DNA from 2 places in the Kitasatospora sp. NPDC048298 genome. Region 1 is predicted to be linked to the other one. Evidence: riboswitches for the same ligand, from Rfam matches in the RefSeq annotation. Region 1 holds a riboswitch; the other holds the start of a gene.
What was found. A riboswitch is a leader RNA that binds a small molecule or an ion and turns the genes downstream of it on or off. The one in region 1 is predicted to bind cobalamin.

Region 1 (14,837 bases):
CCAGCGCGAGGTCGGCACCGGGTACTTCGACCTCGTCTCCACCGCGCTCAACCCGAACGCCGAGACGCTGGCGCTCACCGGCTCCACCGAGGCCGAGCAGTTCCACTGAGCGACCCGGGGAGACCTGAACCGCTACCGAGCCACCCTGGCGGCCTCGTTGGGGACGAGCCGCCGTCCACCCCGCCGCCCTGGGCCTCGTTGAGGGACGAGGCCCAGGGCGCCTTCCGCCCGCCCCATGGAGAGCCGGATGAGCCAGCCCAGCCGCATCGAGATCCTCGGCGCACACGAGGACCGCTTCGACGAGATCCTCACCCCCGAGGCGCTCGCCTTCCTCACCCGTCTGCACGACCGGTTCGCGGACCGCCGCACCGAGCTGCTCGCCGAACGCGGCCGTCGTGCCTCCGCGCTGGCCGCCGGCGGCACGCTGGACTTCCTCCCGGAGACCCGCACCATCCGCGAGGACCCCACCTGGCGGGTGGCCGGTGCCGGTCCCGGCCTGCACGACCGTCGGGTGGAGATCACCGGCCCGCCCGAGCGCCGGATGACCGTCAACGCCCTGAACTCCGGCGCGAAGGTCTGGCTGGCGGACTTCGAGGACGCCACCGCCCCGACCTGGCACAACCTCGTCACCGGGCAGCTCAACCTGGTCGACGCGATCGAGCGGCAGATCGACGACACCACCCCGGAGGGCAAGCGGTACTACATCGGGAACGACCCGGCCACCATCGTCGTCCGCCCCCGCGGCTGGCACCTGGACGAACGGCACCTGCTGATCGACGGCCGTCCCACCGTCGGAGCCCTGGTCGACTTCGGCCTCTACCTCTTCCACTGCGGCCGACCACAGATCGCGGCCGGCTCAGGCCCGTACTTCTACCTGCCCAAGCTGGAGAACCACCTCGAAGCCCGGCTCTGGAACGAGGTCTTCACGTTCGCCCAGGCCGACCTCGGTATCCAGCACGGCACGATCCGTGCCACCGTCCTGATCGAGACCATCACCGCCGCCTTCGAGATGGACGAGATCCTGTACGAGCTGCGCGAGCACGCCGCCGGCCTCAACGCGGGCCGCTGGGACTACCTGTTCAGCCTGATCAAGAACTTCGCCCAGCACGGCCCCCGGTACGTCCTGCCCGACCGGGCCTCCCTGACCATGACCCAGCCGTTCCTGCGCGCCTACACCGATCTGCTGGTGCGCACCTGCCACCGGCGCGGCGCCCACGCCATCGGGGGCATGGCCGCCGCGATCCCGCAGCGTGACCCGGAGGCCAACGCCGTCGCGTCGACCAAGGTCCGCGCCGACAAGGAGCGGGAGGCCGGTGACGGCTTCGACGGCTCCTGGGTCGCCCACCCCGGCCTGGTGGCCACCTGCCGCACCGCCTTCGACTCCGTCCTCGGAGAGCACCCGAACCAGCTCGACCGCACCCGCGAGGACGTCGAGGTCACCGCCGCCGACCTGCTGGGCGTCCAGCGGCTCTCGACCGGCCTGCCCACCGAGCAGGGCGTGCGCGCCAACGTCGCGGTCGCCCTGCGCTACCTGACGGCCTGGCTGGGCGGTGCCGGCGCGGTCGCCGTCTTCGGGCTGATGGAGGACGTCGCCACCGCCGAGATCGCCCGCTGCCAGCTCTGGCAGTGGCAGCACCACTGCACCCGCCTCACCGGTGGCTCGCTCGCCACCCCCGACCTGGTGCGCCGGCACATCGACCGGGAACGCGCCACGCTGCTCGCCGAGGGCGCCGACCCGGCGCTGGTGGACGACGCGGTGCGCGTCCTGGAGGACACCGCCCTCGGCGCCGACCTGCCCGCATTCCTCACCACCGAGGCCTACGCCCGCCACCTGGTGCGCACCACCGCCCCGGCAGCCTGACCCACCCCCGTCCGCATCCACCCCGAAGGGGGCAACCGCATGAACGACATCCGCCGTGTGGCCGTCGTCGGCGCCGGGCAGATGGGCTCCGGCATCGCCGAGGTCTTCGCCCGTGCCGGCCTGGACACCATCGTCTGCGAGAACGGGGCGACCGCACTGAGGGCCGCCCGCAGCCGGATCGACCGCTCCCTGCACCGCGCCGTCGACCGGGGCCGGATCAGCGAGGAGCAGCGCACCGACGCCTGGGCCCACCTGCTGTTCGCCGACGACCTGGAGGCGCTGGCCGACCGTCAGCTCGTCGTCGAGGCCGTCGTCGAGGACGAGGGAGTCAAGAGGGAGGTCCTCGGCACCCTGGACAAGGTGTTGTTCGCCGAGGACGCAGTCCTGGCCACCAACACCTCGGCCATCCCCGTCACCCGCCTGGGCATCACCACCGGCCGGGCCTCCCACGTGCTGGGCCTGCACTTCTTCAACCCGGCCCCGGTGATGCCGCTGGTCGAGCTGGTCTCCTCCCTGCACACGGCACGGGCCGTCCTCGACCGGGTGGAGACCTTCGCGGCCGAGGTGCTCGGCAAGCACGTCATCCGGTCCCGGGACCGGGCCGGCTTCGTCGTCAACGCCCTGCTGGTGCCGTACCTGCTGTCCGCGATCCGGATGGCCGAGGCAGGCCACGCCAGCCCCGAGGACATCGACGCGGGCATGGTCCACGGCTGCGCCCACCCCATGGGGCCGCTCCGGCTCGCCGACCTGATCGGCCTGGACACCGTCGAGGCGATCGCCCGCTCGATGTACGACGAGTACAAGGAGCCGCTGTACGCCCCGCCGCCGCTGCTCTCCCGGATGGTCGAGGCCGGGCTGCTCGGCCGCAAGAGCGGACGCGGGTTCCACTCGCACCGAGCGGTGTAGCGAAGGGCGCGCGCCTCGCCGGTGCCCGGCCCCTGTCGCGGAAGGCCGGGCACCGGCGAGGCCTTGTGCTGTCGGTCCGACTCGTCGAGACGGCGTCGTCCTGGGACCCGGCCGCCCTCGAACCACTCACCCGGTGACGTACCGGGCCGGCCGGACGTTCCCGCGGCAGCACTCCGGCCGTGGACCCTGGTGAGGTGCAGCGGGTCCGCGCGCCCGTCGGCCGCGATCGCGTTCCGCCCCGTCGAGGACAGCGCGGTGCACCGCCCGGGCCAGCCGGGCGCCCCAGAGCGACCGCGGGCCGCCGAACGGATCGACCTCCCCACGCGCGTCCGGTGCCCGGACCGCCACGCACACCGCGTCGGACGGCGTGCCCGAACAGGCGTAGCCGGCGTCCAGGAGAGCCTGCACCTTGGCCTCGGTGGCGGTCGCCAGCAGGTTCACCAGGCCCGCATCGGACACCGGCGCCGGAACGACCGCGAGGATGTTGATCGTGCCGGGAACGTACCGGGCGGGCGCCGGGACGGCGGGGACCGGGGCGGCGGTGGGGGAGGCGGCGGCCCAGGTCGGGACACCGATGCCGGTCGTCACCAGGGCGACGGCACCGTTGTCCTCGGCCCAGGTGGAGTCGTCGACCTCCGCCGCGGTCATCAGCCCGACGCCGGGCCCGCGCAGGCCTTCGGCCTCCGCGAGTTCCGCCAGATGCCGGTCGGGGTCCATCCGGTCGTAGCCCGCCCGGACCTGGGCGTTCAGCACCCAGCCGCGCTCGCCGATCCCGCCGCCCAGGACCGCGCTGCTGACCATCCGCCAGCCCGGGCCGGCCTTCCACACCAGCTGGTGGCGGCACGATCCGTCCTCCGACCGGGCACGTCGCAGGACCACGGGTCGCCGGGCGTCCGGCACGAAGCTTTCCGTTGTCCTCACCTCGGAACGTCGGGGATGCGGTCCCTCCGGCCCTCCCGGGGCCTCCGGTGATCACCGACCGGCGGGCTCGTGCGGATCCTAGCGGTCCGCGGAATCCGCGGATCCACAGGCCGGGCGTGTACGGATTCCACAGATTGGCATGCTGGATCACCGGCCGTCCTGCGGGCAGGCTCGAATACTCCCCGCGGTCCGCAACGGCCGGGTATGGGTCCTCGAATGCCCGTCCTGCTTCAACCGTCCCGGCCCAAGGGTCGTCCGCCGCGCCGAGGTCCTGGTCCATGTCCTCCACGGTGTCCGCGCTGGTGCGGCAGTGGCCTTCGAGGAGGCCAGCCCCCGGCCGTAGCAGGGTGGAGCCGTCGAACCCGACCGTCACCCGCAGCGGCGCCCGCCACGGCAGCCGTCAGGGCCTCTTCTCGGAGGCCGGAGTGTGCGGCAGGAGCGCGCGGATGTCCGCGAGCAGGTCGGCGATCCCGCGTCCTTCGGCCAGGGGGCCGCCCGCCGGTTCGACCTGGCCGACGGGCAGGTGCGCCAGCACCCGCTCGACCTCGCCCAGCAGTTCCTGACTGCGTCGCAGGTCGAGCCGGAGTCTCGCGACGTGTGCCTGTGCTCCGCCCAGCTGGCGGCGGGCCGACTCCAGTCCGGCATGCTGGCCGGGGGTGAGGAGGATGACGTCGACGCCGTCCACCGTCGCCGTGCGGGGCTTCTCGCGCTTGGTCACGTGCTGACCTCTCGGTTCAGGTGGACGCCGCGTCGGCGGGCCGTGCGGCGGTTCCCGGGTCCGTCGGTGCTCCGGGCGCGTCCGCTGCCTCGAAGCGCACCGTGGGCTCGAAGTTGGCGCGGCGGGCGGCGCGGCGGAAGACGGTGAGGACGGCCGGCCCGACGACGAGGACGGCGGTGAAGGTGGTGACGGCGCGGCCGGTGTCCCAGCCGAGCGAGGTGGCGAGGTCGAAGAGCAGGTAGCGGTGCCACTGTTCGGTGAAGGGCAGGCCCGGCAGGTAGGCGATGGAGCTGTTCGGGTCGGTGGCGAACGGCCAGAAGGAGAGGTTGAGCAGGAAGCCGAACAGGTAGCCGGAGAACGCGCCGTAGGCGGCCAGCATCGGCACCTCCAGACGGGGCCGGGCCTTCGGCAGCAGTCCGGCGAGCATGCCGACGAAGGCGCAGCCGAACATCTGGTACGGCATCCAGGGGCCGACGCCGCCGGTGAGCAGGGCGGAGGCGAAGAGCGAGGTGCAGCCGAGGGTGAATCCGAAGCCGGGGCCGAAGATCCGGCCGGCCAGGACGAGGATGAAGAAGACGGTCTCCACCCCGGCGGTTCCGGCGCCGAGGGGGCGGAGTCCGGCGTTGACGGCGGAGAGGACGCCGAGCATGGCGAGGGCCTTGGCGTCGATGCCGCCGGCGGAGATCTCGGCGATGACGACGGCGAGGACCAGGACGAGCAGGGCGCCGAAGATCAGTGGCGGGGCGTAGTTGGAGCCGAACGTGCCGGGGGCGACGACGAAGGGCCAGGTGAAGGCGACCAGGCCGATGAAGGCGGCCAGGGCGACGACGACGCGGGCCCGGCCGGGGATCCGGACGGCGGTCACCGGGTGGCCTCCGCCGGTTCGAGGGCCTCGGCGACCTGCCGGGTGGTCAGGTAGGGCAGCGGGGCGAGGATCTTGGCGGTCTGCGGGGCGAAGGTGGGCGAGGCGACGATGACCTCGGCGGTCGGGCCGTCGGCGACGATCTCGCCCTCGGCCATCACGACCACCCGGTCGGCGGCGGAGGCGACGAACTCGACGTCGTGGGTGGAGACCACGACGGTACGGCCTTCGGCGGCGAGGGCGTCGACGATGCCGGTGAGCGCCTTCTTGGCCTGGTAGTCGAGCCCGCGGGTGGGCTCGTCCAGCAGTACGACCGTTGGTGCGGCGGCCAGTTGGATGGCCAGGACGAGGGCCAGTTTCTGGCCTTCGGAGAGGTCCCGGGGGTGGGTGTCGTCCGGGATCCCGGGGGCCAGCCGGTCCAGGATCCGCCGTGCGGTCGGCCCGTCCGCGCGGTCGGCCTCCTGGTCGCTCTGGGCGAGCTCCTGGGCGACCGTCTCCAGGTAGAGCAGGTCGGTGGGGGTCTGCGGGACGAGCCCGACCAACTGCCGGGCCCTGGCCGCGGGAAGGCGCTTGGGGTCCTCGGCCTTCCCTCCTTCGGCGCCGGTGATCTTCACGCTGCCGCCCTGCCGGGGTCCGGAGCCCTGCAGGGCCCACAGCAGCGAGGACTTGCCGGAGCCGTTGCGGCCCATCAGCGCGGTGACCTCGCCCGTGCGCAGCACCAGGTCGACGTCGCGGACGGCGGCCACCGGCCCGTACCGGACGACCACGCCCCGGGCGTCCAGCACCGGTTCCCCCGCCACCGCTGCCCGGCGCGGCGGGGGAACCGGCACGTTCGTGAGCCGTTCGCGCAGCGGCCCGGCGGCGCGGCGGGCGTCCCGGACGGACAGCGGCAGCGGCCGCCAGCCGGCCAGGCGGCCGAGGTCGACGACGGGCGGCGCGATCGCGGTGTGCCGGAAGACCTCCGCCGGGGGCCCGTGCACGACCGTCCCGTCGCCGGGCAGGTAGGCGACCCGGTCGGCGTACTGGACGACCCGCTCCAGGCGGTGTTCGGCCAGCAGGACGGTCACGCCGAGGTCGTGCACCAGCCGGGTGATCGCGGCCAGCACCTCCTCGGCGGCGGTCGGGTCGAGCGCGGAGGTCGGTTCGTCGAGGACCAGGACGCGCGGGTGGGCGGTGAGCACGGAGCCGATGGCGACGCGCTGCTGCTGCCCGCCGGAGAGCTCGTGCAGGGCGCGGTGGCGCAGGTCGGCCAGGCCGAGCAGGTCGAGGGTCTCCTCGACGCGCTTGCGCATGACGTCCGGCGGGATCGCCAACTGCTCCATGACGTAGGCCAGTTCCTCCTCCACCGTGTCGGTGGTGAAGCCGGCCAGCGGATCCTGGCCCACCACACCGACCACGTCGGCGAGTTCGCGCGGCGGGTGGTGGGCCGTGTCGCGGCCGTCCACGGTGACCCGGCCGCGGAGGGTGCCGCCGGTGAAGTGCGGCACCAGGCCGTTGACGGCGCTGAGCAGGGTGGACTTGCCGGCGCCGGTGCGGCCGACCACCAGGCAGAGCTCGCCCTCCGGGACGTGCAGGTCGACGTCGCGCAGGACGGGCGTGCCCTCGCCGTCGTACACCACACTGACCTGGTCGAATCGGATCACGTGCTCACCTCGGAGGTCGTGCGGTCGGTACGTGTGCGGTCGGTGCGTGTGTCGCCGGCCCCGCGGGGTGCGCCGGCGGCCACCGGCGTACGGCCGGGCGGCGGCGAGACGATCCCGGCAGCGCCCGCCAGCAGCAGGGCCAGCACCGGGACGAGCGGCAGCGCAGGCCAGGTCAGCGGGTAGAGGGAGGGGTTGAGGTCGGTGGCGTCGTAGCCGACGGTGGCGAACAGCAGGACGGCGGCGGTCACCCCGCAGCCGGCGACCGCCCATTCGGCGGCCCGCCAGCGGTCCGGGCGGTAGGTGGTGCGCCGCACCCGCCGGCCGCCGAGCAGCAGGCCCGCCACGCAGAGCACGGCGCCCGCGAGGAAGGCCGGCAGTCCGAGTGCGGCGGGAGCCGTGCCGTCGAGGAGCCCGTACACCCCGGCGCACAGGCCGCACATGCCGAGCAGCATCAGCGCGCCGGTGAGCCGGCGGGAGCGCCGGGAGGCCGTGCCGGAGCGTCCGTAGCCGCGGGAGTCCATCGCGGCGGCCAGGTGCAGCGAGCGCTCCAGCGCGTCCTCCAGGACCGGCACCACGATGCTGCGCAGCGCCCGGACGCCCTTGCGCCGACCGGCGCGCAACCGCCGTGCCCGGGCGACGCGTTGGACGCTCTGCACCAGCTGGGGCGCGACGCTGAGCGACACCGTCACGGCGACGCCCAGCTCGTACAGCGCGCCGGGCAGCACCCGCAGGGCCCGCTTGGGGTTGGCGAGGGTGTTGGCGGCGCCGATGCAGCAGATCAGGCAGGCCAGCCGCAGGCCGTCGAAGGCCGCGGAGAGCGTCGCCTCCAGGGAGACCGGTCCGCCGATCCGGATCCCCGCGTACCAGTCGGGGGTGGGGATGTGCGGCAGGGAGAAGAGCAGGTGGTCGTTCGGGGTGATGCCGGTGGCGAAGACGCACCGGAAGAGCACCCGGATCGCGACCACGGTCAGCGCCACCCACAGGTAGTAGCCGAATCCGCGTGCCCACGGGGCCTCGCTGCGGCGGGCGGTGACCACGTAGCCGAGCACGGCGAGGACGAGCAGGAGCAGCAGCGGGTTGGTGGTGCGGCTGGCGGCCGTCGCCAGGGCCAGCGCCCAGGCCCACCAGGCCAGCGGGTGCAGGTTCCGTGGGACGCGCCGGCCCCCCGCGGCGCGCGCGGTGGTGCCGTGCCGTGGGGAATCGTGCTTGTCGAGCATGGTCACCGGATCACTCGGCCCGTCGGCGCCGCTGCCGCGCGGCGACCAGGGTGGCCACGCCGACCACCGCGAGGAGGACGGCGCCGATCAGGGCGGGGAGCATCGACCCGGTCTTGTGCGGTGCGTCGGCCGCCGGGGCGGCGTCCACCACGGCGGGACCGGCCGCGTTCGTGGAGGTCGGGGCCCCGGTGGCCGCGACGGCGGTGTCGGTGGCGGTCGCCGACGGCGTGTCGGTCGGCTGGGCGGCGGGCGTCTCGGCGGGGGCGGTCGGCTCGGTGGGAACGCCGCCCGGGTCCGCGGCGGACGGTGCGGGGGCCTCGGCCGACGGGCTCCCTGGCGCGGGGCGACCGCCCGCGGCGCCGCCCGCGGGCGGCTGCTTCACGCCGCCGGACGCACCGTTGGCGCTCCCGCCGGAGGAACCGGATCCCGCGGAGGTGCCCGAGCCGCCGGAGGAACCGGCGCCGCCCGATGTCCCGCCGCCGGAGCCGCCGGAGCCGCCGTTCGTGCCGCCGTTCGTGCCGCCCGAGGAGCCCCCGGCCGGCGGCTGGGGCGGCTGAGGGTCGGTACCCGAACCGCCCGGGGTGGTGTTGTGGGCCCGGACACTGTCCGGTGAGAAGGTCGGGCGGCCTTCGGTGCCCTCGATGTTGGTGCCGCCGAAGATCCACAGGTCGACGCTGCCGGGCTTCGGCTGGTAGAGCATCGCGCCGAGCTGGCTGTAGGACCACGTGTTCTGCCCGGGGTCGGCGTGCCAGTACGACCAGTAGGCGGTTGCCGGGGGCGTCAGGACACACTTCTCCTGGTCCGGGGTCGGGTACTGCTTGCCGCCCTGGAAGCCGCTGTAGCCGATCCGGCAGATGAACGCCGGACCGTCGTGCCCGGTCCCGGTGGTCTTCCAACCGCCCTGGTTGAGCAGGGTGTAGCCGGTGGTCGGGGTGGTTCCGCAGGACCGCAGCAGCGGACCGCCCCACTTGCCGAAGTCCACGGCGAGCACCACGCCGGAGGTGGTGGTGCACTGGTCGATCGGCAGCGATGTCGCGGACGCCGGGGCCGTGCCCGCGGCGACGCCGCCGCACGCGAGGGCGAAGGTCAGGGCCGCCGCCCCGGAGAGTCGCGCGAGGCGCCCGCCGAGTGCCCGGCTCACCGGTGCCGCCCCGGGGCGGCCGCGGTACGGCGACGGGCGATCAGGACGGCCGCGGCGCCGAGCGCGGTCAGCGCGCCGGCACCCGCCGTCAGCGCCAGCGCCTGGGTGCCGGTACGGGCCAGGCCGCCGGAGCCGCTCCCGGCCTGGGAGCCGCCGTCCACGGCCACGGCCGGCGTGGTCGTCGTGGCGGGACCGGTCGGGCTCGCCGTGCCGGTGGGCGTCGCCGGGGGAGTGCCGGTCGGCGTCCCGGTCGGGGTGCCCGTCCCGGTCGGCGTGGGCGTGGGTGTCGGCGTGCCCTGGAGGCTGCGGGCCAGCGTGCCGAAGGAGATCCCGGTGGCACCGCCCAGCACCTGCGTCGAGGCGCGGACGTCCGAGCCCGGCTGCCCGGCGGAGGCGACGTTGAACCCGCCGTCGCTGTTCTGCTGGCCGGCCAGGAAATCGAGCGCCTTGGCGATCTGGCCCTCGTAGGCGGCCTTGCGCAGCGTCATGCCCTGGACGGCGAGGGCCGCCGAGTTGGTCGAGTGGCCGGCCGCACCGGGGAAGCCGCCGTCGGGCAGCTGCTGGGCGGCGAGCCAGCCGAGCCCCTGGTCGACGGCCCGGGCTGCGGCGTCGTCGCCGGGGACGAGGGCGAGGGCCATGACGGCCATCGCCGTGCTGTCCACGTCGGAGTCGCCGGTGGCGGGGATCAGGCTCGGCCAGGAGCCGTCCTGGTGCTGGAGGCCCTTCAGGTAGGCGATGGCGGGGGCGGCGTTGGCGGCGTCCCCCGCCCGGAGCTGGGCCATGATTCCGAGGGCCTGGGAGAACACCGACGTCGCGTAGCCGTAGTTGCCCGGGGCGTCGCAGCCGGTGCTCGGATCGGCCTTCGTGCACACCAGGGCGGCGAGGGCGGCGATCAGGTCGTGGCCGCCGAAGGCGCGCGGGTCGCGTCCGACCACCTCGGCGAGCAGCGCCTCCTTGCCGATCGAGCCGCCGCCGGCGTACTCGGTGCCGATGCCCGTCCAGGTGTTGACGGTGCGCTCGCTCGCGTCCTTGCCCTGCTGGTCCAGGAAGTCGACGATCCCGCGCAGCGCGGCGTCGTCGGTGCCGGTGGCGGCGAGGGCGTAGGCGCCGTCGATGGTGAGGCCGAAGTCGGCGAAGGCCGGGAAGCCCTCGTAGTAGTGGCCGTCGATCAGCCGGGCCGGATCGGTGAGGTAGGCGCTGCCCCTGGCGGCGTCGGGCTTCCGTCCGGCGGGCGGGGTCGGCGTCGTGCCGGTGCCGTCGGGGTTGTGCCGGACGCTGGTGAGGTCGGTGCCGGTCAGGGCCAGGATCGCCTGCTCGGTGGCGGCGGCGTCGGGGTCGGTGGTGGAGGCGTCGGGGCCGAAGCCGCCGTCCTTGTTCTGAAGGGCGGCGAGCCAGGCGGTGGCGGTGGCCCGGTGGGCGCCCTGGCCGGTGGCCTTGAACGCCTGGGCGGCGCTCGCGGTGCTGAGGGTGTCGCCGGGGGCGCCGGCGTACGGGAGGAGGGAGCCGTCGGGCTGCTGGCTCGCCGCGAGCTGGTCGGCGGCCTTCCGCGCGGCCGCCTCGTACCCGGGGGCCGTGCGCAGGGCGAGGACGGCCATGGCGGTGGTGAGCGGGTCGGATTCGCAGTGCTCACCGGCGACGATCATCGATCCGGCGATTCCGCCGTCGGCGCACTGGAGGGCGGTGAAGCGGGCCAGTGCCGCGGCGGGCGGCGTGACGCCGGCGCGCTGGAGGGCGATGACGCCGAGGGACTGGACCCAGGGCGAGGCCGCGCCGAGGAAGTCGCCGGCGGCGGTGCACCTGCCGTTCTCGCCGGCCGCGGTGCAGACGTGGTCGGTGAGCGCGGCGATCAGGTCCCGGCCGCCGAAGGAGCGGGGGTCGCCGCCGGTGCTCTCGGCCACGAGGGCCAGCAGCGCGGCGGCCCTGGTGTCGGGCTGGGCGCTCGGGCCGTCGGGGTACAGGAACGCGTCGGTGCGGGCGGTGAGGAAGGCGAGTACCTTGCGCAGGGCCGGGTCCTGGCTGCCGGAGGCGGCGAGCGCGACGGCGGTGAGGGCGGTCCGGGGGTAGTCCGGCCCGGGGGCGGCCCAGTTCTCCATGTGGTCGCCGCCGACGAGCTGACCGGCCAGCCACGCGGCGGCGGCCGCCGGGTCACCGGTGGCGGAGGGCCCGGTCGGGGTGGCGGTCGGGGTCGGGGTCGCCGAGGGCGAGGTGGAGGGCGAGGGGCCGCCGTTCTTGGCCCGCACGGAGTCCGGGGTGAAGCTCGGCGCCCCGCTGGTGCCGCCGATGTCGGTGCCGCCGTACACCCAGGCCTCGACCTCGCCGGGCTTGGGCTGCTGCGTCCCGGCGCCGAACCGGCTGTAGGACCAGGTCTGTTGGCCGGGTTCGGCGATCCAGTACGACCAGTAGGCGGTGGCCTGCGGGGTGTTGACGCAGGGCTCCTCGGCGGGCGTCGGGTACTGGACGCCGCCGTTGAAGGTTCCGGTGCCGAGCCGGCAGATGAAGGCGGGCCCGTCGTGCTCGGTCCCGGCGGTGGTGAAGCCCGCGCTGTGCAGCAGGTTCATCCCGGTCGTGGGGTGGGCGTCGCAGCCCCGGACGACACCGCCGCCCCAGTGCGTGAAGTCCACGGCGACGATCGCGCCGGTCGTCGCCGTGCACTGCTCGACCGGGTCGGCGGCGGCGGTGCCCGGGAGCCCGAGCAGGACCGTGCCGCAGGCGGCGGCCGCGACGGTGCCTGCGACCACCAGGGACCCGAGGTCCCGGTTTCTGTGACGTGCGCGACTGCTGCTGACCCTCACGACGACTCCCCGGTCGGTCGACGCGGGAGACCACGGCGCAGCCTACGGCCGCCCGTGGACGTGAACACGGGGCCGTCAAGAGCTGCGTCGTAGTCCGCGACGACGCAAGTGCTGTGTGAACAGACCCCCGGTCCAGGCATTCCGGCTCACCCACCGGTGGTGGGTCTACGGTTGCGGGTCAGCGCCGGAGTTGGACCGGCTTCCCCTGAATGCCGAGGGCGAAAAACCGATTCATCAGACCACGGCGTCCGACGGCGAGTCAACGGGTCGTCAGGTAGGTCACACCACCTCGTCGGCCGGTCCGCCGTGCGGTAGCGTCCGCGGTGGCCGAGTGGGGGAACCCGGTGCGACTCCGGGGCTGACGCGCAGCGGTGTGGGGTGGCGGTCGAGCCGTCCCGAGCCCGAATGCCCGCCCGGCCGCGCACCACGGCGAATGCCGGCCCACGCGATCCGGGCGGCGACCGCTCCGGCAGTCGCGCGCTCCCGAACGGACGCCGGGCCTCCGGGGCAGGGTCGGCGCCCGCCACCCCAAGGAGCCTGACCCGTGCCCCTCCCCACCCCGAAGCGGACCACCACGGCCCGTGCCGCCTCCGCGGCCACCGTCGCCCTGACGGCCGGAGCCCTGCTGCTGACCGCCGTCCCCGCCCACGCGACGGCCACCCCGGCCCAGATAGCCACCTCCAAGAGCACCGGCGTCACCTACCTGAAGTCCCTCCAGGCCGCCGACGGCAGCTACGCCACCGGCGGGCTCTCCAACGAGTGGGCCTTCAGCGCGCTGGCGGCCGCCGGCACCGCCGCGGCGGACGTCACCCCCGGCGGTGACACCACCAAGAACGCCCGCCTGGTGTACCGCAACCAGCTCGCCGCCGCCGGCTGGCCCGGCGGCTCGCCGGTGGTCACCGACTACGAGCGCGGCATCCTCAACTCCTACGCGGCCGGCATCGACCCGGCCCGGGTCGGCCCCGGCCGCAACCTGATCGCCGACGCGGTCGCCTACTGGCAGAGCGCCGAGCCCGGCTACTACGGCCCGTCCGCCAACTTCAACGGCACCGTCTTCGGCCTGCTCGCCCTGGCCGGGGCGAAGACCCAGGCCGGCGCCCAGCGCGCCCCGCAGGCCCTGCTGAACGCCTCCGTCACCGCCGTGCGCGCCAACCAGCACAACGACGGCGGCTGGAACTACAGCAAGGCCGCGGGCGACCCGACCGCGCTCGCCCAGGGCAGCGACATCGACATGACCGGTGCCGCGATGGCCTCGCTGTGCGCCGGCGGCGTGCCCAACACCGATCCCGCGATCGTCGCCGCCAAGAACTTCCTCAAGGGCAAGCTCGCCTCGTCCGGGGCGTTCAACGCCATGTTCGGCGTGAACACCGACTCCAACGGCTGGGCCGTGTCCGGCCTCAACGCCTGCGGCATCAACCCCCAGGGCGCCGACTTCACCAGCGGCACCGGCAAGACCCCGGTCGACTTCCTCATCGCCCAGCAGTTCAAGCCCGGCGGCGGCTTCAAGTACCTGCCCACCGACACCACCCCGTCCCCCTACGCCTCCGTGGACGGGCTGCGCGCCGTCGCCGGGGCCGGGTTCACCGCCACGCCGCCGGCCCCGACCATCGCGGGCGAACCCACCTGGGCCGCCACCACCGGCTTCACCGCCGGCACCGCCGCCAGGCTCGCCCTGGTCGTCGACGACGGCACCGGCACGCCCAAGGTCTGCGCCGTCACCCTCACCCCGACCGGCACCACCGCGACCCTCGGTGACGTCCTCGACGCGGCAGGCAGCGCCACCCCGGGCGGCTGCGTCACCTCCGTCACGCCGTCCACCGGCGGCGGCACCGTCACCGCGCTCAACGGCACGGCCAACAGCGGCTCGTCCACCTGGCAGGTCAGCCTGGACGGCGGCGCCGTGACCGGCGCCACCCGGGCCACCACGGTCCACCTCGGCGACACCGTCTCGCTGCGCTACGGCAGCTGACCGCACGGCGCCGGAGGGGAGCCGACCACGGGTCGCCTCCCCTCCGGCGGGGCAGAACCACGACGGCCCGACGGATCCGCCGCCGGACCACAGGACAGGGGGAACGGATGCCGACGGGTGTTTCCGGATGGGTGGCAGGCGGCTACGTGGCCTTGGTCGGCGGGCTGGCCGTCCTGGGCGGGCTGACGGAGAACGGGCGCTACTACCTCGCGTCGATCGTCCTCACCCTTCCCGTCGGCCTCGTCGCGCTGGCCGCCGTCTACCTCGCACGAGGGGTGCTGACCGGCATCGGCGGACTGTTCACCGAGACCACACTGCCGAACGGCGAGGAACCCGGCTGGCTGACCACGGCCGGCATCGTGGCCAACACGCTGCTGTTCACCGTGGCGGCCGTCGCCACCGTGTTGCTGGTCGAGCGCTTCGTCCGCCGCCGGAGGGTGGCGCACGGCAGGTGAACCCGGGCACGCGGTGCCCCGGCCCCCACGTGGCAGGGGCCGGGGCACCGGCGTCGCGTCGGACGTCAGGGCGCCGTGATGCCCGGCTGGGCGCCGGCGCCGAAGGACCAGCCCTCGACGTCACCCGGCGCCGGGTTGTAGCTGCCCGCGCCCAGGCTGCTGTACGACCAGGGGCCGCCGTGCTGGGCGTGCCAGTACGACCAGTAGGCGCTGCCGGTCGGGTTGGTGCAGGTCGTCGGCAGCGCGTTGATCGTGCAGACGAAGCCCGGGTAGCGCGGGTGGAAGGCGTACGAGAACCCGGCGCCGGTCAGCGCGGCCAGGCCGCTGGCGGGGTCCCCCGGCGCGCAGCCGG
Region 2 (14,837 bases), on a different contig from region 1:
GGGGCGGATCGCGTCGGCGAGCCAGGTGAAGGTGGAGACGGCGTTCTCGCGCGGGTACGTCAGGATGCCCTGCGCCATGTGCTTGGCGTCGTCCCCGGCCCGGCGCTGCCGGTTGACGAACTGCGCGACGGCGGCGGCGGTGTCCGGGCCGACGCCGGTGTCGTCGTCCATGTGCAGCACCCAGACGTCGTCCTCGGCCTCGCCCTCCTCGATCCGCAGCTCGTGCGAGTAGTGGTTGGCGCGGGCCTTGAACTTGGTGCCGTTGGGCGTCTCGTACGCCTTCGGCACGGTCACCACGCGGATCAGCGGGTGGCGCTCGGCCAGCTCGTCGATCTTCTCCGCGGCGGCGCAGCCCTCCTCGGTGAGGATGTCCACCCGCATCCACGGGAAGTACGGCGGCAGGTGCTCCACGTACGAGAGCACCGAGCGCTCCAGCGCGGGGTAGGTGTCGTGGCGGCCGATGGTCGGCACCAGCACGATCAGGAAGTCGTCCTCGACGGGCGCGGCCGGGGTCATCCGGCTGACCTGGCGCAGCCGGCGGCGGACCATCAGCACGCCCTGGAAGCCGATCAGCACACCGAAGACCGGCATGCCCCACAGGATGGTGATCGCCCAGCCGAGCGCGGTGGGGTTGGGCACGTACGCCCACAGCGAGAACGAGAAGATGATCACGAAGGAGACGTAGAACGGCGTCACCCGGGGCTTCCACGACATCTGTCGCTCGGCGAGCCGGGCGGCCTCGCGGGACGTGGTCAGCACCGTCCGCTCGGCGGTGGTCGATGACATGGCGGTAGCGCTTCCTCGTCTGGTGTCGTCCCGGCCCCGGGCGGGGAACGGGTCGTTCGTGAGCGTTCAGCCGCGGGGCGGTCGGCCCCCGCGGCGGTCGGCCCCGGGCGGTCAGCCCTGGGGTGGCCGGTCCGCCGGCGGCGGCACGGCCGGGCCGGGCGGCACCGGGCCGGGGGCCGGCGCGCCGGGCTGCGGCGGGGCGGCGGGCCACGGCTGGGCGACGGCCGGCGGGTACGCGCCCGGCTGGGCGGGCTGCTGCGGCGGGTACGGCGTCGGCTGGCCGGGCACCGGCTGCCCCCAACCGGGCTGGGGCTGCGGCTGTCCGGGCTGGAGCTGGTGCTGGGGCTGTCCGGGCAGCGGCTGGGGCCACGCGGGCTGAGGCTGGGACAGCGGCTGCGGCTGCGGCTGAAGCTGGGGCTGCGGCCAGGCGGCGGGCTGGGACCACGCGGGCTGCGGCTGCGCGGACGACAGCGGCGCCGGCGCCGGCTGCTCCCGCCAGACCGACCGGGCCAGCAGCACGATCAGCGCCGCGGTGACGGCCACCCCGAGCCCGAAGGTCGCGAGCTTGAGCCAGCCCTCGGTGGTGCCCGTGAACCACTCCCGCTGCGGCTTGTCCAGCAGCGCGCCCACCAGGCTGCGCACCCGGTTGTACCCCTCGACCAGCGCGACACCGGCCGCCACGCCGAGCGCCCAGTTGCGCCCGCGCAGCAGAAGGATGCCCGAAACCAGGTACAGCAGGCCGTAGTTGAGGCTTCCGGTCTCGGCGAACACCGAGGAGCCGCCGTAGTAGAAGATGCCCTTGAGGTAGGTGGCGACGCCGACCTGACCGAAGCAGTTGTACCCGGCCCAGCAGAGCAGCAGTACGCCCCAGCCGACGGCCACGCCTCCGGCCGCGCGCATCGGACCCGTCCGTGTCATCCCGTATCCCCCGCCCCCTCCGGGCCCGTCCCGGCCGTCGGCCCACCCTCGGCTTCGCCGCCACAGGATGCCACACGGCACAACCGCGCCGGAATTCCACCCGTAAGGCCGAGCCCCGCGGCACCACCCGCCGCACCGCGCCGGAGGTGGCGTCGGCTCAGCGCACGTGCAGGCCACCCCAGTCGACGTTCGCCCCGAACGGACCGGAGCCGCCGGTGAGCGCCAGCGGGCTGCGGTACGTGGCGGTGACGTCCGCGGCCGAGTTGCGCGGCTGGTCCGGGGTCAGGTTGTTCGCGGTGAGGGACTGCCCCCAGACCGTCCAGATCGTCCAGGGCGTGCGCCGCAGGGTCTCCGGCTGGCGGGAGTTGACCGGGACGGCGAAGGACTCGGCCAGCATCCGCGGCTTGCCGTAGGCGGACAGCCCGTCGTAGTACCGCTTGGTCCACACCTCACCGGTGCCGATCGGGTGCGCCGGGCTGCCGCTGTAGTCGTCCACGCCGACCACGTCGACGTACTGGCCGCCCGGGTAGTAGTCCCAGGGGTCCACGCCCGGGGCGCCGTCCCAGGACACCGGCGTCCAGACGAACAGCAGGTTGTGCAGCCCCCGGGTCTCCACCAGGTACCTGTAGGTGATCTTCCACAGCGCCTGGTAGTCGGCCGGCTTCTGGCCCGCCCACCAGAACCGGCGGGAGCAGTCCAGCACGTTCATCTCGTGGTACGGGCGCAGCAGCACCGGCACGTCGTGGGCGGCCAGGTACTCCAGGTGGTCGGCCAGGTAGGACAGGTCGGTGATCAGTGCCCGGTACTCGGGGGTGTCGTGGGCACTGTCCACGACCCGGCCGAACCAGTCGGGGTCCTTCGCCGCCGGCGAGTTCGAACAGAGCACCCGGTCGAAGGACTTGACGTCCGAACCGGGGTAGGGCTGGTGGAAGGACATGCCGACGATCCCGGCCGGGCCGCCGCCGTTGTCGGGCAGTTCGGTGCTGCTGCCGTCGCAGTTCTGCTGCACGCCCGCCGCGCCGTAGCCGCCGTCCTCGGCGCGCGGGTGGCCGTTCCAGACGGCGGAGAGCAGGTCGATGGCGTCGTCGGTGTACTGCCAGCCGGCCCGGCAGGTGGGCCAGCGGCCGGCCGAGTAGGAGCGGGGGTTGCCGACGCCCCAGCCGTTCTGGCCGTAGCCGGGGCCGAGGTCGGTCTCCACGAAGCCGGGCAGCTTGCCGGTGATGTCGGCGGCCTTCTTGTAGTAGTAGCCGACCTGCTTGGTGCCCCGGTAGTCCCCGTACTCGGGGTTGTTGCGCTCGTTGTGCGCCTCGACGTGCTGGCCGATCACCGTGCCGCCGCTCTGCCCGGTGCGGGCCTGGGACTCCAGGTCGGCGAGGAACTGCTGGACGGCGCGGGCGTTCGGCGAGGCCTGCGGATCCCGGGCGAGCAGGTCCCGGCCCACCTCCGGCGGCAGGGTGCGCCCGGGCAGGCCGACCGACACCGGGACGCGCGGGGGCTGTTCGCCGTCGGCCCGGCCGTCGTGGTCCAGCAGGAAGACCGCTCCCGCGGCGGCGACGATCCCGGCCGCGGCCAGGACGGCGGGCTTGCCGCGCAGGGCTCTGGGCATGGCCACGGACCGCTCCTCCGGTTGCTCGCCGGCGCCGCCCCCCACGGACGCAACCGGAAACGCGTACGACATGACTGTCCCGAGAGCCTGCCACACTCCCCCGGCCTGCGCGAACGGTCGGCCGGGGGCCGGGGTGTCACGGCGGATCAGCCCGCCGCGCCCGCCCGCGGGACGCCCCGGCGGATCAGCCCGCCGAGGCCGGAGCGGTGCCCTGGACGCCGGGCGCGGCCGAGGACGCGGCCTTGGCGCGCTTGAGCAACTGCCCCTTCACGTGCTCCGCGAACCCGGAGGCCGCCGCGGTCGCCGTGGCGTCCGGGGCGTTGCCGCCCTTCGCCGAGCCCTCGACCGTGAAGTAGCCGTACCGGCCCAGGCTGTTGTGGGTGCCGGTGCAGCCGGCACCGGCGCAGAAGGCCGGCGACCCGGCCGCCGGCGCGCCCTTGAGCTGCCCGGTGAAGTTCTTCAGCGCGGTCTCGGCCTGGAGCTTGCGGTCGAAGACCGCCACCCCGACGGTGACCGCGCTCTCACCGGAGACGTACGTCGCCCGGAGCACCTGCTGGCACCCCTGGTCGCCGAGCACCTTGCCCAGCCCGCCGGTCGTGGAGTTCCCGTCCCAGCAGGGCGAGTCCAGCGCCACGACGGTCCGGTTCCAGGTGGCGCCGTTGATCGTCACCTGGGGCGCGGAGAACAGCGCTCCCGCGTCCTGCGGCGCCGGGTCGGTGGCGGCCTCCCAGATCGGCTTGGACGGGTCCTCCGGCTGGCCGCCCGGCGTGCCGGACGTACTCGGAGACACGACCGGCTGGGTGCTCTTGGCGGCCGTCGGGGAGCCGTCGTCCTTCTTGCCGTTGAGGAGCACCACACCGCCGGCGGCCAGGCCGCCCACCACGGCGACCGCGGCCACCACGCCGATGACCCTCATCCGGCGACGGCGCTTGCCCTCGGCCTCGTTGCGGTCCGCCAGTGCGCCCCAGTCCGGCTCGGCCCGCTGCGGCGGGACCGGCTGCTGGGGCTGCTGCTGGAGGTGCCACTGGGGCTGCGGCTGGGGGGCCGGCTGGGGCTGCGGCGGCTGCTGCTGCGCCTGCGGCTGGGCGTGCGGCGGCTGCCCGACCGGCGGAGCCGGCTGCGGCGCGGGCGCGACCGGCTGCGGCACCGGCGGGATGGGCTGCGCGACCGGCTGCGCCGCCGGCACGACCGGCCCGTACGAGGCCGGCGGCGGCCCGAAACCCCCGCTCGGCGGCGGTACCGGACCAGGTACCACCGGCTGCTGACTCTGTGCGCCCCCCGGCCCGGCGGGAGGCGTTCCCTGCGGCCCCTGCCCAGGTACGCCAGTTCCGTCGCTCATGCGCCCAGATCGTAGGGCATCCTCGCGTCCGCCGATCCTCCCGGTGACCATTCCGTATCGAAACCAGGACGCCCCCGGCCCGGTTCCGGGGCCTCGGACAGCCATCCGGGGCCACGTTTCCGGTACCACCGGTCATCGCCCCGACACGCGGCGCCGTACTACATCTGGGGTCGCTTCAGGGAGACACCACTACATGTATGCTCGCTTCTGCTGTCGATGCAGGGGAACCCGGTGCGAATCCGGGACTGCCCCGCAGCGGTGTGCGGGCGGCTCCAGCAGCCGTACCCGCGAGTCCGATGACCTGCCGGCAGCGTGCGCCACGGCCCTCCCGCAGAGGCCGCGCCGGCACGAGCAGTACCCCTCCGGGCCTCGCGGGCGGGCCGGGGAGTCACCGTCGCGCGACGCCGTCTGCGTTCGTGCCGTGCTCCCCTGCCCCGATCGGCCCGGTGGCCCCCGATCACCGCCGCCGATCGCCGCCAGGAGAGAGCGCCTTGACCACCGCCGCCTCAGCCACCCTGCCCACCCAGGGCACCGGTACCGCCTTCACCGACCCGACGGTCTCCGACCCCGGCGGCGCCCTGCTGCGGCTGCTCACCGACCGCAGCACCGACCTCACCGAGGTCGACCCCGGCCATGTCGCCGCCGCCGCGCTGCGCGGCCGCCACGCCGGCTCGGACTTCGCCGAGCTGCGCGGGCTGGCCGTGGACGCCGCCGCATCGATGATCGCCGAGGACCCCCAGTACTCGAAGCTGGCCGCCCGCCTGCTCGCCCTGGAGATCGTCGACGAGGCGAACAGCCAGGGCTCGGTGTCCTTCTCCGCCTCGATCGCCGTCGGCCACACCGAGGGCCTGATCGGCGACACCACCGCGGACTTCGTCGCCAAGCACGCCACCGCCCTGGACGCGCTGATCGACACCACCGGTGACGACCGCTTCGAGTACTTCGGTCTGCGCACCGTGCAGTCCCGCTACCTGCTGCGCCACCCGATCACCCGCAAGGTGATCGAGACCCCGCAGCACTTCCTGCTCCGCGTCGCCTGTGGCCTGGCGGTCGGCGACAGCGAGCAGTCGGTGCGCGAGGTGGCCGAGCTGTACGGCCTGATGAGCCGCCTGGAGTACCTGACCTCCTCGCCGACGCTCTTCAACTCCGGCACCCGGCACCCGCAGATGTCGAGCTGCTACCTGCTCGACTCGCCGCTGGACAACCTGGACTCGATCTACAACCGCTACGCGCAGATCGCCCGCCTCTCCAAGCACGCCGGCGGCATCGGCCTGTCCTACTCGCGCATCCGCTCGCGTGGCAGCCTGATCCGCGGCACCAACGGCAAGTCCAACGGCATCGTGCCGTTCCTGCGCACCCTCGACTCCTCCGTCGCCGCCGTCAACCAGGGCGGCCGCCGCAAGGGCGCGGCCTGCGTCTACCTGGAGACCTGGCACGCCGACATCGAGGAGTTCCTGGAGCTCCGCGACAACACCGGCGAAGAGGCCCGCCGCACCCACAACCTCAACCTGGCGCACTGGATCCCGGACGAGTTCATGCGCCGGGTCAACGCCAACGAGGACTGGTCGCTGTTCTCCCCGGCCGACGTGCCGGAGCTGGTCGACCTGTGGGGCGCCGACTTCGACGAGGCCTACCGCAAGGCCGAGCAGGCCGGCAAGGCCGTCCGCACCATCCCGGCGCAGACCCTGTACGCCCGCATGATGCGCACCCTGGCGCAGACCGGCAACGGCTGGATGACCTTCAAGGACGCCTCCAACCGCGCCGCCAACCAGACCGCCCTGCCGGGCCGCACGGTGCACTCCTCCAACCTGTGCACCGAGATCCTGGAGGTCACGGACGACTCCGAGACCGCCGTCTGCAACCTGGGCTCGGTCAACCTGGGCGCCCACGTCGCCGCCGGCGCCTCGGCCGACGACCTGATCGGCGCGATGGACTGGCAGCGGCTGGACGCCACCGTGCGCACCGCCGTCACCTTCCTCGACCGCGTGGTGGACATCAACTTCTACCCGACCACCGAGGCCGGGACGTCCAACTCCCGCTGGCGCCCGGTCGGCCTCGGCGTGATGGGCCTCCAGGACGTCTTCTTCAAGCTGCGGATCGACTTCGACTCGGCCGAGGCCAAGACCCTCTCCACCCTCATCGCCGAGCGCATCATGCTCACCGCGTACGAGCGCTCCGCCGACCTGGCCGAGCAGCTCGGCCGCCACGAGGCGTACGGCGAGACCCGCGCCGCCCGCGGCGAGCTGCACATCGACCACTTCCCGACGGCCGCCCCGCAGTGGGCCGACCGCTGGACGGCGCTGCGCGCCCGGATCGCCGAGACCGGCCTGCGCAACTCGCTGCTGCTGGCCATCGCGCCGACCGCGACCATCGCCTCCATCGCCGGCGTGTACGAGTGCATCGAGCCGCAGGTGTCCAACCTGTTCAAGCGCGAGACGCTGTCCGGCGAGTTCCTCCAGGTCAACCCGTACCTGGTGCGCGAGCTCAAGGAGCTCGGCGTCTGGGACCAGCAGACCCGCGACGCCCTGCGCGACGCCAACGGGTCCGTCCAGGAGCTGAACTGGCTGCCGGCCGAGGTGCGGTCGCTGTACCGCACGGCCTGGGAGCTGCCGCAGCGCGCCCTGATCGACCTGGCCGCGGCCCGCATGCCGTACCTGGACCAGAGCCAGTCCCTGAACCTGTTCATGGCGGCGCCGACCATCGGCAAGCTCAGCTCGATGTACGCCTACGCGTGGAAGGTCGGTCTGAAGACCACCTACTACCTGCGTTCGCGCCCGGCCACCCGCATCGCCCAGGCCGCGTCCGGCACCGCCCGGGCCGCCGCGCCGGTGCCCGTGAACACCCCCTCCCTCACCCCGGAGCAGGAAGCCGCCATCGCCTGCTCCCTGGAGAACCCCGAGTCCTGCGAGGCCTGCCAGTGAGCACCCCTGAAGACCGCAAGATGCTGCTCGACCCCGGCTTCGAGCTGACCCTGCGCCCGATGCGCTACCCGTCGTTCTACGACCGGTACCGGGACGCCATCAAGAACACCTGGACGGTGGAGGAGGTGGACCTGCACTCCGACGTCGCCGACCTGGCGAAGCTCAACGAGGGCGAGCGCCACCTCATCGGGCGACTGGTCGCGTTCTTCGCGACGGGCGACTCGATCGTCTCCAACAACGTGGTGCTGAGCCTCTACAAGCACATCAACTCCCCGGAGGCGCGGCTCTACCTGAGCCGTCAGCTGTTCGAGGAGGCCGTCCATGTGCAGTTCTACCTGACGCTGCTGGACACCTACCTGCCCGACCCGGAGGACCGGACGGCGGCGTTCGCGGCGGTGGAGAACATTCCGTCGATCGCGCAGAAGGCCAAGTTCTGCTTCAAGTACATGAACGCGGTCGACCACATCGACTCGCTGCAGACCAAGGACGACCGCCGCGCGTTCCTCCTGAACCTGATCTGCTTCGCCGCCTGCGTGGAAGGCCTGTTCTTCTACGGCGCGTTCGCCTACGTGTACTGGTTCCGCAGCCGCGGCCTGCTGCACGGCCTGGCCACCGGCACCAACTGGGTGTTCCGCGACGAGTCCATGCACATGGACTTCGCCATGTCGGTCGTGGACACCGTCCGCGAGGAGGAGCCCGACCTCTTCGATGACGAGATGGCCAAGCAGGTCACCGAGATGCTGGAGGAGGCCGTCGAGGCCGAACTCCAGTTCGCCCAGGACCTCTGCGGCGACGGCCTGGCCGGCATGAACACCGAGTCGATGCGCCAGTATCTGGAGGCCGTCGCCGACCAGCGCCTGGCCCGCCTGGGCCTGCCGATCCGGTACGGGTCGACGAACCCGTTCGGCTTCATGGAGCTCCAGAACGTCCAGGAGCTGACCAACTTCTTCGAGCGCCGCGTGTCGGCGTACCAGGTGGCCGTCGAGGGCTCGGTGTCCTTCGACGACGACTTCTAAAGAAGCGCGCATGACAGTGGTGCCCCGCACGGCGACAGCCCGTGCGGGGCACCACTGTCGTTTCAGGCGGCCGCTCCGCGCGCCGCCCGTCCGGATGAACTCCTCGGCCGCACCGGCGGCATGCGTCCGGGCACGGCCCGCCTCCGGCTACGGTCCGGCGCACAGCCGAGCGAAAGGGGAACACCATGGCGGCGACCGGAATCCTGGACTACGAGAGCGACGCGATCGTCCAGCTCATGAGCATGGCCGAGGGGGACTGGACCGAGCAGGAGCTCAAGGACGCGCTGCAGCGGGCGATCATGCTGGAGCTCTCCACCATCCCGCCCTACGCCACCGCGCTCTGGTCGATCACCAGCCAGGACGACTCCCAGCCCGTCCGCCACACGATCCGCGAGATCGTCTTCGACGAGATGTCGCACTTCGGTCTGGTCTGCAACATGCTCACCAGCATCGGCGGCACCGTCGTCCTCACCGACCCCGCCACCGTCCCCAAGTACCCGGGCGAGCTGCCCGGTGGGGTCAACCCGGGGCTGATCGTCTCCCTCGGCGGGCTGACCCGGGAGTCGGCGGGCCTCTTCTCCGACATCGAGAAGCCCGAGAACCCGCTCGCCTTCGCCGCCGACGGGAACACGATCGGCGCGTTCTACCAGCGGATCGCCAATGTCTTCCCGAACTTCGCCCACCTGCTGACCGGGCAGAACCAGGTGACCTTCCCGCTCGGGTCGGGCCACGGCGCCGGCAACGACATCGTCGCGATGAACACCATCGACGACGTTCTGAAGGCGATCGACATCATCCAGACCCAGGGCGAGGGCACCACGGCCTCCCCGGACAATCCCTTCCCCGGCGCCCCGGGCGAACTCGCCCACTACTACGCGTTCAAGGAGATCGCCGTCGGCAAGAAGCTCGTGCAGAACCCGGCGACGGGGACGTTCGAGTTCACCGGCCCCGACGTGCCGCTCCCGGACACCTCGCCGGTCGCCCGGGTCCCCGCCGGCGGCTGGGCCAACGACCCCGGCAACGCGCCCGACCAGTCCACCGCCGCCCTGCTGCACGACTTCAACTCGACCTACAGCACCATGCTGACCTCCCTCGAACACGCCTGGGGCGGCAACCCGAACGAGCTCTTCACCGCGATCGGGAACATGAGCGACCTGGCCGACACCGCCCAGCGGATCAACGCCATCAAGCTCCCCGCGGACCCCCGCTTCACCTACGGCCCGGAGTGGCTCTTCGTCACCGGCTGACCGCACGCGGGCCCCCGCCCGGCGCACGAACGCCGGGCGGGGGCCGAGCCGTGCGTCACCCCTCCGCGACGGCCTCCAGCGGGCTCAGCGCCGCCGCCCGCCGCGCCGGCAGGGCGGCCGCCAGCGCACCGATGACCAGCGAGCCCAGGCAGACCAGGGCCAGCGTCCCCCAGGGCAGGGCGAGCGCGTACCCGTCCATCGCGCCGCCCGCCAGGGCGCCGACCGCCCAGGCGCCGAACAGGCCGCCCGCCAACCCCAGCAGAGTGCCGAAGGCGGCGACCGTCACGGCTTCCAGGCGGATCATCCGACGGACGCCGGCACGATCCATACCGATGGCCCGCAGCATCCCGATCTCCCGCGTCCGCTCGGCGACCGACATGGCCAGGGTGTTCACGATCCCCAGCGCGGCGATCACCACACCGATGCCGAGCAGCCCGTACATCAGCGTCAGCAGGTCACCCGTCGTCCCCGCCGCCTCGTGCACCAGCTGCGAGCGGTCCTGCACCTTCAGCAGCGGGTTGTTGCCGACCGCCGCGCGCAGCGCGTCCGTGGAGGTGCCGTCGGCCCGGACCAGGATCCGCTGGACGGAGCCGGGCTTGTAGCCGTCGCGCTGCACGTCCTCCCGGGCACCGACGGCGTCCCGCGCGGTGGGGTTGTCCCGGTAGACGCCCGCCACGGTGTACTTCGCGAACTCCTTGCTCCGGCCGACCCGGACGTCGACCTGCCCGCCCGTGCTCACCCCGCTCTCCCGGGCGACGCTGCCGGAGAGGGCGATCCGGCCTGGTCCGAGGTCCTCGGCCGAGCCGCTGACGAAGTCGAGCTTCATCACCTGACCGACAGCGCCGGCGTCGACGCCGGAGATCTCCCGGACCCGCCCCCCGACGACCGCCGTCGAGTCCGCGACCGCGCTCGCCTCCCGCACCCCGGGCACACCGGCCACCCGCCCGACGGCCGCCGGGTCGATGCCCGTCATGGTGTCGCCGGTGCTGATCACGTAGTCGGCGCCGAGCCCGTCCGCCGTCTGCCGGTCCAGGGCCTGCCCGGTCGAGTTGCCGATGGTGGCGAGCCCGCTGACCAACGCCGTGCTGATCAGTAGGGTGGCGGCGGTCGCCGCGGTACGGCGGGGGTCCCGCAGGGCGTTCTGCCGGGCCAGGACACCGGCGGTGCCGAACCGGCCGGTCAGCCGTCCCGTCAGCCGGATCACCGGGCCGGCGAGCGAAGGCGCCAGCACGATCAGCGCCACCACCAGCACCCCGCAGCCGAGCATCGCACTGCGCAGGTTCTCCTCGGAGGCGTCCTTCGCCGAGCCGGCGAGCGAGACCGACAACCCGAAGCCCAGCAGCAACAGCACCGCTCCGACGACCGCCCGCACCTTCGACCCGTCCGCCGGCCGCGCGGCCGCCCGCAGCGCCTCGACCGGCGCGATCCGCGCCGCCCGCCGCGACGGCAGCCAGGCCGCCGACACCGTCACCCCGACCCCGACGAAGAGCGCCGCCGCCACCGGCCGGGCCCCGATCACCAGCGGGCCCTCCGGCAGCCGGCTGCCGTCCCCGCTCAGCAGCCCGGGCATCACGGCCGCGATGCCGAGCCCGAGCGCGAACCCCACCGCCGACGCCACCAGCCCGACCAGCGCCGCCTCGGCCAGCAGCGAGCGCACCACCTGGCGCCGGGTCGCCCCCACCGCCCGCAGCAGCGCGATCTCCCGGCTGCGCCGCGACACCAGCATGGTGAAGGTGTTGACCACCAGGAACGACCCGACGAACAGCGAGACCCCGGCGAAGACCATCGGCATCTTCTGGTAGCCGCGGGTCAACGTGCCGACGTAGACGGCCTGTTGCTCCGCCTGCGCCCGCCCGGTGGTGGCCTCGGCCCGGTCGGCGGGAAGCATCCCCCCGATCCGCTCGGCCAGCTCGTACTCGTCGGTCCCCGGAGCGGCGACGAGGTCGATGCCGGTGTACCCCCCGGGCGCCGCGAACAGCCGCTGCGCGGTGGCCCGGTCGAACAGGGTGAGGGTGGCGCCGGCCGTGACCCGGGTGTCGGCGGTGCTCACGATCCCGACCAGGCGCGCCGTGAGCACCGGGCCGTCCGTGGCCAGCGTGACGGTGTCGCCCAGGTGGAAGCGGCCCGCGTCCGCCGTACCCCGGTCGACGGCGATCTCCTCGGCACCGGCCGGAGCCCGGCCCTCCACCAGCGGGTGGCGCCCGGGTTCGTACGCGGCGGCGAGGTTCGCTCCCCGCTTCACCCGCAGCGGGGTGCCGTCCGCCGCGTTCAGGGTGGCGCTCCCGTCCGCCGTGGGCCGCACGGCCGCGACGCCGGGCACGTCCGCGAGCCGGCGGGCGAGGGCGTCGGTCAGGACGCCGGGCTCCTTGCCCGTCACCGTGACGGAGACGTCGGCGAAGTTCCGTGACGCGGCGGCGCGTTGGGCGGCGGCGGTGGAGTCCGCGAAGACGAGGGTGCCGGAGGCGAACGCGACGCCGAGGCAGACCGCGAGCACGGTCATCAGCAGCCGGGCCTTGTGCGCGAGGACGTTGCGCAGGGCTGTGGTCAGCATGAGCAGCTTTCGGAGGTAGAGGGGGCGCGGGTTCAGCCGGCGAAGGCGGGGGTCTCGGGGTTCCCCCCGGAAAAACGCAGCATGACGTCCAGCACCCGGTCCGGCGTCGGGTGCGCCATCTCGTCGACCAGCCGCCCGTCGGCCAGGAACACCACCCGGTCCGCGTACCCGGCGGCCACCGGGTCGTGGGTGACCATGACCACCGTCTGCCCCAACTCCCGTACGGAGTCCCGCAGGAAGCCGAGCACCTCGGCGCCGGAGCGCGAGTCGAGGTTGCCGGTCGGCTCGTCGCCGAACACGATCGCGGGGCGGGCGACCAGCGCCCGGGCGACCGCGACGCGCTGCTGCTGCCCGCCGGACAGCTCGGCCGGGCGGTGCCCGAGGCGCTGGGAGAGGCCGACCATCGCCACCACCCGGTCCAGCCACGCCTTGTCGGGCCTGCGCCCCGCCAGCGACAGCGGGAGGGTGATGTTCTCCAGCGCGGTCAGCGTGGGCAGCAGGTTGAACGCCTGGAAGACGAACCCGACCCGGTCGCGCCGCAGTCGGGTGAGCCGCCGGTCGTTCAGGCCGCCCAGTTCCGTGGTCCCGATCCGCACGGAGCCCGAGGTGGGGGTGTCCAGCCCGGCCGCGCAGTGCAGCAGGGTGGACTTGCCGCAGCCCGACGGGCCCATGATCGCGGTGAACTCGCCCTCCCGGAAGGCGACGCTGACCCCGTCCAGGGCGGTGACCCGGGTGTCGCCGCCGCCGTAGACCTTGGTCAGGTCGGCGGTGGCGGCCGCGATTCCCGGCGTCACGTTCGGGTTCTGCGGGCCGAGGGGGGTGGCGATCACGTGGGGGGCTCCTGTCCGAAGTGCGAATCACTGCACTTCGGATGGTGTCCGAGCCACGTATCAGCGCCCCGGCCCGCCGTGTATCAGGGACCGCTCCGCTGTGCGGCAGTCCGGTAGCGGCCGGGCGCTCAGCCCGGCAGCCGCAGCGTGGCCACCGCCCCGCCGCCTCCCGCGCCGCCGTCCCCCGCGTTGGCGAAGCTCAACTCCGCGCCCAGCACCCGCGCCTGCCCCACCGCGATGGTCAGCCCCAGCCCGTGCCCGGCGCCCCGCTCGGCGGCGCCGGTGTGGAACCGGCGCGGACCGTGCAGCAACAGCTCGGCGGGGAAGCCGGGGCCGTGGTCGCGCACGACGACCGTCCGGCCCTCGACGGTGACCAGCACCGGGGCCGCGCCGTGCCGATGGGCGTTGACCACCAGGTTCTGGACGATCCGCTCCAGCCGCCGAGGGTCGGTCTCCACCGGCTCCGCGTCCTTCACGGAGACCTCGGCCTCGAACCCGGTCCGCGCCACCGCCTCCCGCACGACCTCCCCCAGCGGCACCGGGACACGCACCGGCTGCTCCGCCCCCGCGTCCAGCCGGGAGACCTCCAGCAGATCCTCGACCAGTCCCCGCAGGTCCCGCACCCGGGCCCGGATCAGGTCCTCGGTCTCCCCGTCCGGCAGCAGGTCGACGGCGGCCAGCAGCCCGCCGACCGGCGTGCGCAGCTCGTGCGCCACGTCCGCGGTGAACTGCCGTTCGGTGCGCAGCCGTCGGCCGAGGCTGTCGGCCATCGCGTCCACCGTCGCCGCGATCTCGGCCACCTCGTCGCCGCCCCCGGTGGGGCCGGTCCGGGCGTCGAGGTCCCCGGCGGAGATCCGGCCCGCGGTCTCGGCGACCCGCCGCAGCCGGCGGGCGAGCAGCCCGGCCCCGTACCCGGCGAGCGGCAGCGCCACCGCGAGCGCGACCAGCGAGGCCACCGCCATCGCCACGTCCAGCCGGGGCAGGTCGGACAGCTCCGGCGCCATGTTGATTCGGACGGCCAGCACCGGGCTGCCCGGCCCGCCGGTGCGCTGGGCGGCCCAGTAGCTCGGGCCGACGTTCCCCTCGGCCCGCCCGTCGTAGGCGGTGTGCCGCCGGTCGTCGGCCGGGTGCCGCAGTTCCGCGGGCAGGTCGGGCGGGTCGAGCTCGGCCCCGTCCGCGAGTGCGCCCGTGCGCCGGTAGACGTCCATCGCCGAGTACACCGTGTTGAAGGCCCGCGCCTCGGCCCGGGCGCGGATGTCCTGTGCCGTCCACAGGTGCACCAGCAGCCCGACCGCCGCCGCGACCAGGCAGGCGGTGGCGGCGGCCAGCGCGGCGATCTTCCGGCGCAGCGACGCCGGGCGCTTCATCCGGGCACGCACCGCGCTCAGCGCCTGAGCTTGTAGCCGAAGCCGCGGACCGTCTCGATCCGGTCCCGGCCGAGCTTGCGGCGCAGCCGCTGCACGCACAGGTCGACGACCCGGCTGTCGCCGTCCCAGCCGTACTCCCAGACGTTGCGCAGCAGGGTGTGCCGCTCCAGCACCACCCCGGGGTGGGCGGCGAACTCCAGCAGCAGCTTGAGCTCGGTCGGGGTCAGCGCCACCGGCTTCCCGCCGACGGACACCT

Region 2: linked by a shared signal. The riboswitch ahead of ACGF0D_RS02260 (ribonucleoside-diphosphate reductase subunit alpha) and the one ahead of ACGF0D_RS19960 (prenyltransferase/squalene oxidase repeat-containing protein) in region 1 are both predicted to bind cobalamin.

The regions. Positions count from the first base shown of each region.
Region 1 covers NZ_JBICYZ010000025.1:79,566-94,402, forward strand. The annotation lists gene aceA (isocitrate lyase) at 1-109, shown strand, start outside; gene aceB (malate synthase A) at 248-1,861, shown strand; gene ACGF0D_RS19925 (3-hydroxybutyryl-CoA dehydrogenase) at 1,901-2,767, shown strand; gene ACGF0D_RS19930 (adenosylcobinamide amidohydrolase) at 2,894-3,646, opposite strand; gene ACGF0D_RS19935 (hypothetical protein) at 4,089-4,406, opposite strand; gene ACGF0D_RS19940 (ECF transporter S component) at 4,423-5,271, opposite strand; gene ACGF0D_RS19945 (ABC transporter ATP-binding protein) at 5,268-6,911, opposite strand; gene ACGF0D_RS19950 (CbiQ family ECF transporter T component) at 6,908-8,128, opposite strand; gene ACGF0D_RS19955 (hypothetical protein) at 8,139-9,218, opposite strand; gene ACGF0D_RS19960 (prenyltransferase/squalene oxidase repeat-containing protein) at 9,266-12,007, opposite strand; cobalamin riboswitch at 12,175-12,305, opposite strand; cobalamin riboswitch at 12,396-12,472, shown strand; gene ACGF0D_RS19965 (hypothetical protein) at 12,669-14,030, shown strand; gene ACGF0D_RS19970 (hypothetical protein) at 14,138-14,485, shown strand; gene ACGF0D_RS19975 (flagellar hook-length control protein FliK) at 14,551-14,837, opposite strand, start outside.
Region 2 covers NZ_JBICYZ010000002.1:240,293-255,129, forward strand. The annotation lists gene ACGF0D_RS02240 (glycosyltransferase family 2 protein) at 1-786, opposite strand, end outside; gene ACGF0D_RS02245 (hypothetical protein) at 898-1,686, opposite strand; gene ACGF0D_RS02250 (glycoside hydrolase family 26 protein) at 1,862-3,310, opposite strand; gene ACGF0D_RS02255 (hypothetical protein) at 3,495-4,496, opposite strand; cobalamin riboswitch at 4,830-4,973, shown strand; gene ACGF0D_RS02260 (ribonucleoside-diphosphate reductase subunit alpha) at 5,165-7,570, shown strand; gene ACGF0D_RS02265 (ribonucleotide-diphosphate reductase subunit beta) at 7,591-8,586, shown strand; gene ACGF0D_RS02270 (ferritin-like protein) at 8,772-9,833, shown strand; gene ACGF0D_RS02275 (ABC transporter permease) at 9,889-12,384, opposite strand; gene ACGF0D_RS02280 (ABC transporter ATP-binding protein) at 12,417-13,178, opposite strand; gene ACGF0D_RS02285 (sensor histidine kinase) at 13,343-14,581, opposite strand; gene cseB (two-component system response regulator CseB) at 14,599-14,837, opposite strand, start outside.